Regions from separate parts of the Mesobacillus sp. S13 genome, predicted to be linked through region 2. Evidence: riboswitches for the same ligand, from Rfam matches in the RefSeq annotation. Region 2 holds a riboswitch; each other region holds the start of a gene.
What was found. A riboswitch is a leader RNA that binds a small molecule or an ion and turns the genes downstream of it on or off. The one in region 2 is predicted to bind S-adenosylmethionine.

Region 1 (3,278 bases), 1.6 Mb from region 2:
CCCGATGACCCCTCCATCAAGAATCGCATTAGGAACCAGGAACAGGTCGAGCCCAAAAGCCGCGATAATCGCCCCAATTGTAATAGTCACAAGCTGTGTGACCTCTTTGACTACCCTTTTTTTCTTCGTTGCTGCCACTGAATATCAATCCCTTTTCTATAAAAAATAAACATCTATGAATTAGTAATGTATGTACTATACTTATTGTATCAAACTTAAAGTTCATCTGGAATTTTTACATTATATATCCATGATTAGTAAAAGTGGTAAATGGGGTAAGGAGAAGGGGAAGTTATTTGAAATTACGGAGGGGCTATCTTGGTTAAAAATACTCAGAATAAACATAGATCCAATCATCAGTCAGGTTCAAAAAAACAGGCTGGGAAAAATAAAAAGTCATATCTTCGTACAAATCCTAAGCAGCAAGTGTCAGATGAAAATAGGCTGAAGCGAGTTGATGAAAAGGAACAAAAGCACCCTGGTAAAAAAGACAACGAAAGTGCGGATTCATCCAATTCAGCTGGAAAAGGAAACGGCAACTCGCCGTCAAAAGCTAAATCAGACAACAAGCAGACCAGCCGCGGGAAGAGTTCCTCATCTGAAGAACAATTAAAAAACAGTAATGGTAACTCATCCTCCAATCAATCCAAAAGCAAAAACGGTAATGGGAAACCATCTTCTCAACAATCCAATAATGGGAATGGGAAAAAGCGTGGAAATGATGATGGAAGGAATCCCGAATCAGGCACCAATGCTTCTGAGGAGCATGAGGTAAAACATAAGGAGCAATCCGGAAAGTTCGAGACAGCTTTTAACAGGATTCATAAAGCGTTGAAAGAAATGGTGAAGGGAACGGACAGTGATGCGTTTGTCGAGCTGCTGTATTCAGGCTATAAAAATCATTCATTAGTGCGTAAATATAAAAGTGAGCTTCATCAGTTTGCGAAGCTTCGCAATGCGATTGTCCATGAGCGGGTGAACGCGGATTATTATATCGCCGAGCCTCATATCGAAGTGGTTGAACGGATCGAGGAGATATGCAGGGAGTTCGAGAAGCCGCAGACAGCGTTATCGATCGCGACCAGCCCTGTGTTTTATTATTATGAAGATGCGTATCTTAAAGATGTTCTAAAGGTGATCAATAAGTTTGATTTCACAAGATTCCCTGTCTATGACAAGGATGATAAATATATTGCCTTGCTGACTTCAACGGAAATCATCCAGTGGATGGCGAAGCATTTTTCAGATAGCGTCGTGCATTTTGAGGACGTGAGGGTCAAAGAGCTTTTGACGAAGGGGAAAAATTACTTTGTGACCTTTGTCGATGAGGATGCATCTTTGTATCATATTGAAGAGTTATTTGAGCGTTACCATACAAGAGGGAAAAAACTGCAGGCCGTCATCATCACGGAAACCGGTGACCGGCACGGGAAGCCAATTGGCGTGATCACGCCGTGGGACTTGCTTGACAGCGATCCGGAAGATTGATTAGCTGAGTGCAACTGAAACGCAAGGGTTAAGCATACAATGTCAGTGGTTAATCCATCAGACACACTGTGTGAACCCTCATTGACGGAAAGCCGGCGATGCTGGTATACTTCAGCTATTAAAAAATTATTTTCAAACTCGAAATAACTCTTATCCAGAGCGGCGGAGGGACAGGCCCTTTGAAGCGCGGCTACCTCATCTTTTTAGATGAAAAGTGCTGAGTCCTGAAGATTGCAGTCTGAAGATAAGAGAGGCTGATTGAACTTAACCTCTCCTAAATGGAGAGGTTTTTTTATAATGTTTTACCATACGACTACGAATTCTAAAAGCAGGTGACAAGATGGCTAAAAAGTTTGAAACAGAAGTATTGCATTCAGTACATACGAAGCAACAGGGTATTAAAAGCAAGGCTACCCCGATTTATCAGACGTCAGCTTTTACATTCAATGATCTTGATGAGCTGGAGGGCTTTTATCAGGGAGAAGGGAATTATTTGTATTCCAGGGTTGGCAACCCGAATACGGATGAACTGGGTCAAGCTGTAGCAGCGCTTGAGTATGCAGAAGATGGAGTGGCGGCTTCATCAGGGCTGGCTGCCATTTTAGCGGGTGTCCTGGCAGTGGTGAAAAGCGGTGACCATATTGTGGCGGCTGATGATGTTTATGGCGGGAGTTTCCATATGCTGAAGGCTGAGCTGGAACGCTTTGGAATCGAGACGACTTTTGTAGCGTTTGCGGATTTGCAAAATGTAGAACAGGCAATCCGACCGAATACGAAGCTTCTATATACTGAGTCCATCACAAATCCGCTTCTTCGTGTGGAAAAATTGGAGGAGGTCATCTCGCTTGCCAAGCAAAGAAATCTCATTGTTTTGGTGGATAATACATTCGCTACGCCGCTGCATGTCCGCCCGTTCACACTCGGAGCTGAACTGGTTGTCCACAGTGCGACCAAATACATTGGCGGCCACAGTGATGTCACATCGGGTGTAGTCGTTGGCAAGAAGGAACTGATTGCGGAAGCACGCGCAAGAATCGTGAACCTCGGTGCGAACCTCAGTCCGTTTGAAGCGTGGCTCACCTGCAGGGGACTGAAAACCCTTGGGTTGAGGATGAAGGCTCAATCAGAGAATGCCAGAAAGCTGGCTGACAGTCTGAAAGAAAATAAGAATGTCGCAAAGGTTTATTATCCATTCACTGAAGGTGAAAAAGGATTCGGTGCCATCGTAAGTATTGAACTCGCAGAACATGTGGATGCAGATCAATTTTTCAAATCGCTAGGTTGGGTTAAAATTGTACCAACACTTGCGGGAGTCGAAACGACTGTCTCCCATCCACTGAAAACTTCCCATCGCGCGCTGCCGCCGGAGGCACAGGCAGAGCTTGGAATCACGTATCGACTAGTCAGGATTTCAGTTGGAATCGAAAATAGCGAGGATATCATTCAGCAATTTGAATCAGCACTGTCTGCGGCAGTTGAAAAATAACATGAGCTCCATATAATGTTGATAATAGGCTATGTAAATGGAATGATGATTTTACAGTTTCTGAAAAATAAACGGAAAATTTTCGCTTAAATTGGAAACGACTCTTATTTTCACATGAATAAGGGTCGTTTTTCTGTTTATTTAACCAAAAACACTGGATTCTTTCTTATTTGTAGCAGTTAACCGGAATACCTCCTTTTATTTATCATTTATAAGCCTCTTGTTTAGACAAAGCCGGAAAAACTCCGCTTATGATTTCTCATGCCTACACAAAAACCAACTTAATGATGAAAGAGAATGTCCA
Region 2 (3,278 bases):
TACAAAAGATAATACAGCTCCGGGTCCATAAGCCTGCTGCTTTTGAATGCCTGACTGAGGGTGGTTCAGAAGACCAGGGTAAAAAACATTCTTGATGAAAGGCTGTTTATGTAAAAATTCAGCGATTCTCTTGGCGCTTTCCTGAGACTGATTCATTCTGACCGACAGAGTCTTCATGCCTCGCATCACAAGCCATGCATCCTGTACTCCCAAGACTGCACCGAATGAGTTCTGAAGGCAATACAGCCTTTTTGCCAGTTCTTCATCCTTGACTACTGCTAGACCCGCGACCGTATCACTATGGCCGGATAAAAACTTTGTGGCGCTGTGAAGGACAATATCAGCTCCGAGTTCAAGAGGACGCTGCAAGTAAGGTGTCATGAAAGTGTTGTCGACAAAGGTTAGGGCACCGTGACTCTTCGCTATTTCGCTGATCGCGGCAATATCCGTTACTTTTAACAGGGGGTTGGAAGGCGTTTCTGCATATAGCAGGGCTGTGTTTGGCCTGATCGCTTGTTCCACTGCCTCAAGGTCGGTCATATCGACAAAAGTGTGCTCTATACCAAAACGATTCAACACCTGTGTCACCATCCGGTATGTTCCTCCATAAACATCCTCGGTGACGACCACATGATCTCCCTGCGAGAGAAGCAAAAATGCCGTTGAAATAGCAGCCATGCCAGATGAAAAAGCAAACCCGCGGACACCGCCTTCCAGTTCGGCTATAATTTCCTCTAGTGCCTCTCTGGTGGGATTAAGGCTGCGGCTATAATCATATTTTCCGAACTCATCCGCAGAAAACTGATGGAAGGTAGAGGCATGCTGGATGGGCACACTCACTCCGCCAGTGGCTGGGTCTACTTTATGTTTGTTATGCAGCAACTGGGTTTCGAATGTATATCGATGGCTCATAAAACTTCAACCTCCAGGCGTGCTTTATTGAATGAATGATCCAAGTCAGATTTCAAATCCTCCACATTTTCGATTCCCACCGAGAACCGCAGCAGCCGTTCACAAACACCCGTTTTTTCTCGTATTTCTGCCGGGATGTCAGCATGTGTCTGTGTTGCAGGATAGGTAATAAAGCTTTCAACTCCGCCAAGACTTTCAGCAAACGTGATGACTGATAGACTTTGTAAAAATGGATTGACCATGGCAGGGGAGTGTACCCTGAAAGAAATCATTCCGCCTCTTCCGGGATAAAGGACATCCTTCACTGCAGGATGATGCTGTAAATAACTGACCAATTCACTGGCATTTTTCTCATGGCGTTCCATTCTTAATGACAATGTCTTCATACCACGAATCAGCAGCCAGGAGTCGAATGGACTTAAGACCGCTCCGCCGCCATTATGATGGAGGAAGAGGGATTCACATAGGTGCTCACCCTTTGCCACGATCAGCCCAGCAAGCACATCATTATGACCGCCAAGATATTTAGTTGCACTGTGAATGACGATATCTGCTCCTAAAGTCAATGGTTTTTGCAGCAGGGGAGTGTAAAAGGTATTATCAACAATCAGAAGAATACCGTTTTCTTTAGCAATCTTGGCAATTGCTTCAATATCAGCTTGTTCCATCAGCGGATTCGTCGGCGTCTCTACAAAAAGAGCCTTCGTCTTTTGTGTTATGGCCGATTTGACTTCGATTAGATCAGACATGTCAGTATAAGTACTGGTTAATCCCCATTTTTTGAAACCTTGTTCGAGAAGACGATAAGTGCCTCCATATAAATCCTTAGAGACAATCCATTCATCTCCGTGCTCGAATAGTGAAAGAACGGTCCAGATTGCTGCCATTCCGGAGCTGCAGGCAAAGCCGCGATCACCCTCCTCAAGGTCTGCGATCGCCTTCTCAAGAATTTCACGAGTAGGATTGCCGGTGCGGACATAATCATAGCCGCTTGATCGGCCGATCCCTTCATGACGATAGGCTGTAGTCAAATAAATTGGTGGATTGACAGCTCCTGTTATTGTTTCACTCCTGTTTCCAAGCTGCGCAAGCTTTGTATCGATTTCTGCCAATAGACTCACTCCTAATGATGTAGTGGAGGGCAATTTTTGTTTTATGAGAAAAGACGAGATCTTCGACTTAAAACAGACAGGTACCACATGAGCTCCAGAAAACAATGCGGGAAGTCCTTGATAAAACAAAAAAAGCCTTCTTAAGAAGAAGACTTTTACAGATGATAGCCATTCTTCTTATCTGCCAAGTTAAAAAACTTGCTGGAATTAGCACCTTTTCAACAAACAAGGTTGAAGGTTGCTGAAGCTTCATTGGGCCAGGACCCTCAGCTTCTCTGGATAAGATTTCATAATATTGAATTATTAAATTTCTCTAAATATTACAGCTATTCAGGGTCAATGTCAATCATTTAATTAAAGCGGTAAAGTAAATAGGTAAAAAATCATGGTGGGTGTGCGAATTAGTTTGTTTTTGATAGATTCTGGGGGATAAGGGGGCTACTGCTGTCATGAATCTGATGTTATTATGATAGGTTTTCAGATTAAAGGCATAACTCTGTCAAGAATCTGCTGTTTTTATGACAACTTTTCAGCTTATGGACGCAAACCTGTCAAGAATCTGCTGTTTTTATGACAACTTTTCAGCTTATAGGGGCAAACCTGTCAAGAATCTGCTGTTTTTATGACAACTTTTCAGCTTATAGGAGCAAACCTGTCAAGAATCTGCTGTTTTTATGACAATTTTTCAGCTTATAGGGGCAAACCTGTCAAGAATACGTTGTTCTTATGACAGCTTTTCAGTTTATATGGGCAAAGCTGTCAAGAATCTGCTGTTTTTATGACAGCTTTTCAGTTTATGGAGGCAAACCTGTCAAGAGCACCCCAGCACCCATTCCAAACAGCAAGCCTCATTTTCAAAAGAACCCTATAAAAAAACTAGCTCACCTCTAAAAGATGAGCCAGTCTTGCTTAATAGATAACTATTAATAAACTCCTACAGCATCAAAGGCTTTATTGACAGCATTTACTTCTGCGGAGGTGGATCCGTAAAGATCTTTTGCTGCTTGTACAGCTCCGGCTCGTGCCTGGCTGAAGTTAGTGGAAGATGTGAAATAGACTGTGTTTGCTCGGTAGAAAATCGCGCCCATTTTATCCGTTCCTACGCCTGGTACAGATACTCCATAATGCGAACCGCCTTCGCTCAGAAGGTAGGCAGCTTTATTGATGATTCCGCTGTTGATATGGACTCCACCATTATCCGATGTGCCAGTGTAACGCACAGAATAGTGGTCCGGATCACCATATTTAGCAGGA
Region 3 (3,278 bases), 900 kb from region 2:
ATTTCAAAGCTGCATCCTTTAAAAACTCTTTGGCTGCTTGTGCTTCTTCTTCAGCTGTGGTCTTTAAATTATCGAGATCATAGCCGGTCGTCCATAGTTCAGGAAGGACTATCATATCGGGTTTTTGTCCATTTGCCTGTTCAATCAGTTTGGCTGCATTTTTGTAATTTGTTTCAGGATCTCCAAACGCAATATCCATTTGTAGGCATGCTATTTTAAATTTCATCATTCATCACCGCCATAATTTCTGAAAATTATATCTTTACAAGTTACTATTTACGTTATATCATTTGTGACTAGAATTTCAAATTAAAATTTTAAAATAAACATATAAATCCTAAGCAGGTGAGAAAATGGAATTTCCACAGTCAGATTTACTAAAGAGCCTGCCCAAGCAGTTTTTTGCTTCACTGGTGCAAAAGGTGGGCGCTTATACAGAAAAAGGGGCAGACATCATCAATCTTGGCCAGGGAAACCCTGACCAACCGACACCGCAGCATATTGTTAAAAAACTGAAGCAAGCTGGAGAGAATCCAGCGAACCATAAGTATTCTCCTTTCAGAGGGCAGCGTTCGTTACGAGTAGCTGCAGCGACATTTTATAAAAGGGAGTACGGAGTCGACCTTGATCCGGAAGAAGAAATTGCCATCCTTTTCGGGGGCAAGGCTGGCCTGGTAGAAATTCCTCAATGTCTGTTGAATCCTGGGGACACTATTCTCGTTCCAGATCCCGGCTATCCTGACTACTGGTCTGGAGTCGAGCTGGCCAGGGCAAAAATGGTGACAATGCCACTCCGGGAAGAGAATGACTTTATGCCTGATTATGAAGAGTTAGCTGCCGAGCAATTGGATAAAGCCAAGTTGATGTTCCTTAACTATCCCAATAATCCTACAGGGGCAGTTGCCGATAAACAATTTTTTGATGAAACAATCGAGCTTGCACGGGAGAATGAGATTTGTGTCGTTCACGATTTTGCTTATGGTGGAATTGGATTTGACGGGAACCGCCCACAAAGCTTTTTACAGTCTGAAGGCGCAAAAGACGTAGGAATCGAAATTTATACTCTGTCAAAAACTTATAATATGGCTGGATGGCGTGTTGGTTTTGCTGCAGGAAACAAGAGTGTGATTGCCGCAATCAACTTGCTGCAGGACCATATGTATGTCAGCTTGTTTGGTGCAGTGCAGGAAGCAGCTGCAGAAGCATTGCTGGGACAGCAGGAGTGTGTGGCCGAGCTAAACAATCTATATGAAACCCGAAGAAACGTACTTATTGACGGCCTGACAAAGATAGGCTGGCAGGTTACTGCTCCAAAGGGCTCATTTTTTGCGTGGCTGAAGGTTCCAGAACCATTTACTTCGGTTGAATTTGCGGATTTCTTACTGGAAAAAGCACATATAGCAGTTGCCCCAGGTGTAGGATTCGGTGACTATGGAGAAGGTTTTGTGCGGGTGGGACTGCTGACTTCGGCAGAGAGACTGCAGGAAGCAGTCAGCAGAATTGAAAGCTTGGAAATATTCAAAAAATAGTTGACATTGTTTTATGAACCTGACATAATCCTAATTAACAAATTTACTTTAACCAATTAAATAACTTGATTAAATTATTTTCTTATCAAGAGCAGGCGGAGGGACGAGCCCGATGAAGCCCGGCAACCGATCCAGCGTAAGCTGGGCACGGTGCTAATTCTTGCAGCGAAAGCTGAAAGATGAGAAGAGTTTAGTGTATTTTCTAACCTCTTCTTTGTGAAGAGGTTTTTTTAATGCCCAAAATACAACTGGGTTCAATAAGTATCGAAGGGATTGATCTTCATGAGTGAAATTACAGCGACTTACATAGTCCATGACGCCAAACATAACCCGCAGAAAAAAGCAGAGGGAATCGCGCTCGGCTTGACAGTGGGATCCTGGACTGACCTGCCGGAACTGGACCAAAAACAATTAAGAAAACATAAGGGAAGAGTGGTTTCTGTAGAAGGCTCGAGCCTGGACCATAATTCAGAAACAGTGGCAACAATCAAAATCGCCTATCCTGCCCTCAATTTTTCACCAGACCTGCCAGCCATTTTGACAACTGTTTTTGGAAAACTCTCGCTTGATGGCAAAGTGAAACTTGTCGATCTCGAATTTGGTGAAGAGTTAAAGAAACACTTCCCGGGTCCTCGCTTCGGAATTGAAGGAATCAGGAGGAAGCTTGGTGTCTATGACCGTCCATTGCTTATGAGCATCTTCAAAGGTGTCATCGGACGTGATATGGATTTTCTGCTAAAACAGCTTAAAGAACAAAGCCTTGGAGGAGTTGACCTGATCAAGGACGATGAAATCCTGTTTGAAAACGAGCTTACACCTATTGAAAAGAGGGTCACTCTTGGGAAAGAGGTCCTTGAGCAAGTCTATGAAACTACAGGGCACAGGACCTTATATGCGGCCAATCTGACAGGAAGAACTTCACAGTTGAAGGACAAAGCAAGAAAAGCGGCTGAACTTGGAGCCGATGCACTGCTGTTCAATGTGTTCGCCTATGGCTTGGATGTTTTGCAGGAACTAAGGGAAGATGATGAAATCAGCATCCCAATCATGGCTCACCCAGCGGTAAGCGGTGCGCTGACATCGGCCGATGAATATGGCTTTTCCCATTCCTTGCTTTTAGGAAAATTACTCCGCTATGCCGGAGCAGACTTCTCGCTTTTCCCGTCACCATATGGAAGTGTGGCACTTGAAAAGCAGCAGGCGATATCAATTGCTGAGGCACTGACTGCTGAGGATCAATACGAAAGGACCTTCCCGGTTCCATCAGCAGGCATACATCCTGGAATGGTGCCGCTATTAGTTAAAGATTTCGGAGTTGATTCAATCATAAATGCAGGCGGAGGCGTCCATGGTCATCCTGGTGGAGCACAGGGTGGAGGCAAGGCTTTCAGGCAGGCGATTGAAACCGTACTCCAGAGAAAAAGCCTTGAAGAAGGGTCACTGGAGCATGATGAATTGAAAACAGCTATACGCCTGTGGGGCTCATCAGAGGCGGTGGCAAAGTGAGTCAGCCAGTAATATTTTGCGACTTTGACGGAACAGTAACAGAAAAGGACAATATCATAGCCATCATGAATGAATTCGGTTCGGATGGCTGGGATGAAATAAAAGAAGCAGTGCTGGGCCGCAGGATTTCGATCAGGGAGGGAGTCGGGAAAATGTTTTCTCTCCTACCTGTTTCGAAGAAGGAAGAAATCATTCAGTTTGCTGTACAGAACGCCAGGATCCGCCCGGGATTTCAAGAGTTTC

Region 1: linked by a shared signal. The riboswitch ahead of LGO15_RS04390 (trans-sulfuration enzyme family protein) and the one ahead of LGO15_RS12590 (methionine biosynthesis PLP-dependent protein) in region 2 are both predicted to bind S-adenosylmethionine.
Region 3: linked by a shared signal. The riboswitch ahead of mtnW (2,3-diketo-5-methylthiopentyl-1-phosphate enolase) and the one ahead of LGO15_RS12590 (methionine biosynthesis PLP-dependent protein) in region 2 are both predicted to bind S-adenosylmethionine.

What each region holds. Positions count from the first base shown of each region.
Region 1 covers NZ_CP084622.1:859,538-862,815, forward strand. The annotation lists gene LGO15_RS04380 (YitT family protein) at 1-138, opposite strand, end outside; gene LGO15_RS04385 (CBS domain-containing protein) at 319-1,488, shown strand; SAM riboswitch class I at 1,636-1,739, shown strand; gene LGO15_RS04390 (trans-sulfuration enzyme family protein) at 1,829-2,974, shown strand.
Region 2 covers NZ_CP084622.1:2,454,394-2,457,671, forward strand. The annotation lists gene metC (cystathionine beta-lyase) at 1-912, opposite strand, end outside; gene LGO15_RS12590 (methionine biosynthesis PLP-dependent protein) at 909-2,024, opposite strand; SAM riboswitch class I at 2,199-2,310, opposite strand; gene LGO15_RS12595 (M4 family metallopeptidase) at 2,948-3,278, opposite strand, start outside.
Region 3 covers NZ_CP084622.1:1,549,499-1,552,776, forward strand. The annotation lists gene LGO15_RS07715 (carbon-nitrogen family hydrolase) at 1-226, opposite strand, end outside; gene LGO15_RS07720 (pyridoxal phosphate-dependent aminotransferase) at 354-1,529, shown strand; SAM riboswitch class I at 1,609-1,715, shown strand; gene mtnW (2,3-diketo-5-methylthiopentyl-1-phosphate enolase) at 1,812-3,035, shown strand; gene LGO15_RS07730 (2-hydroxy-3-keto-5-methylthiopentenyl-1-phosphate phosphatase) at 3,032-3,278, shown strand, end outside.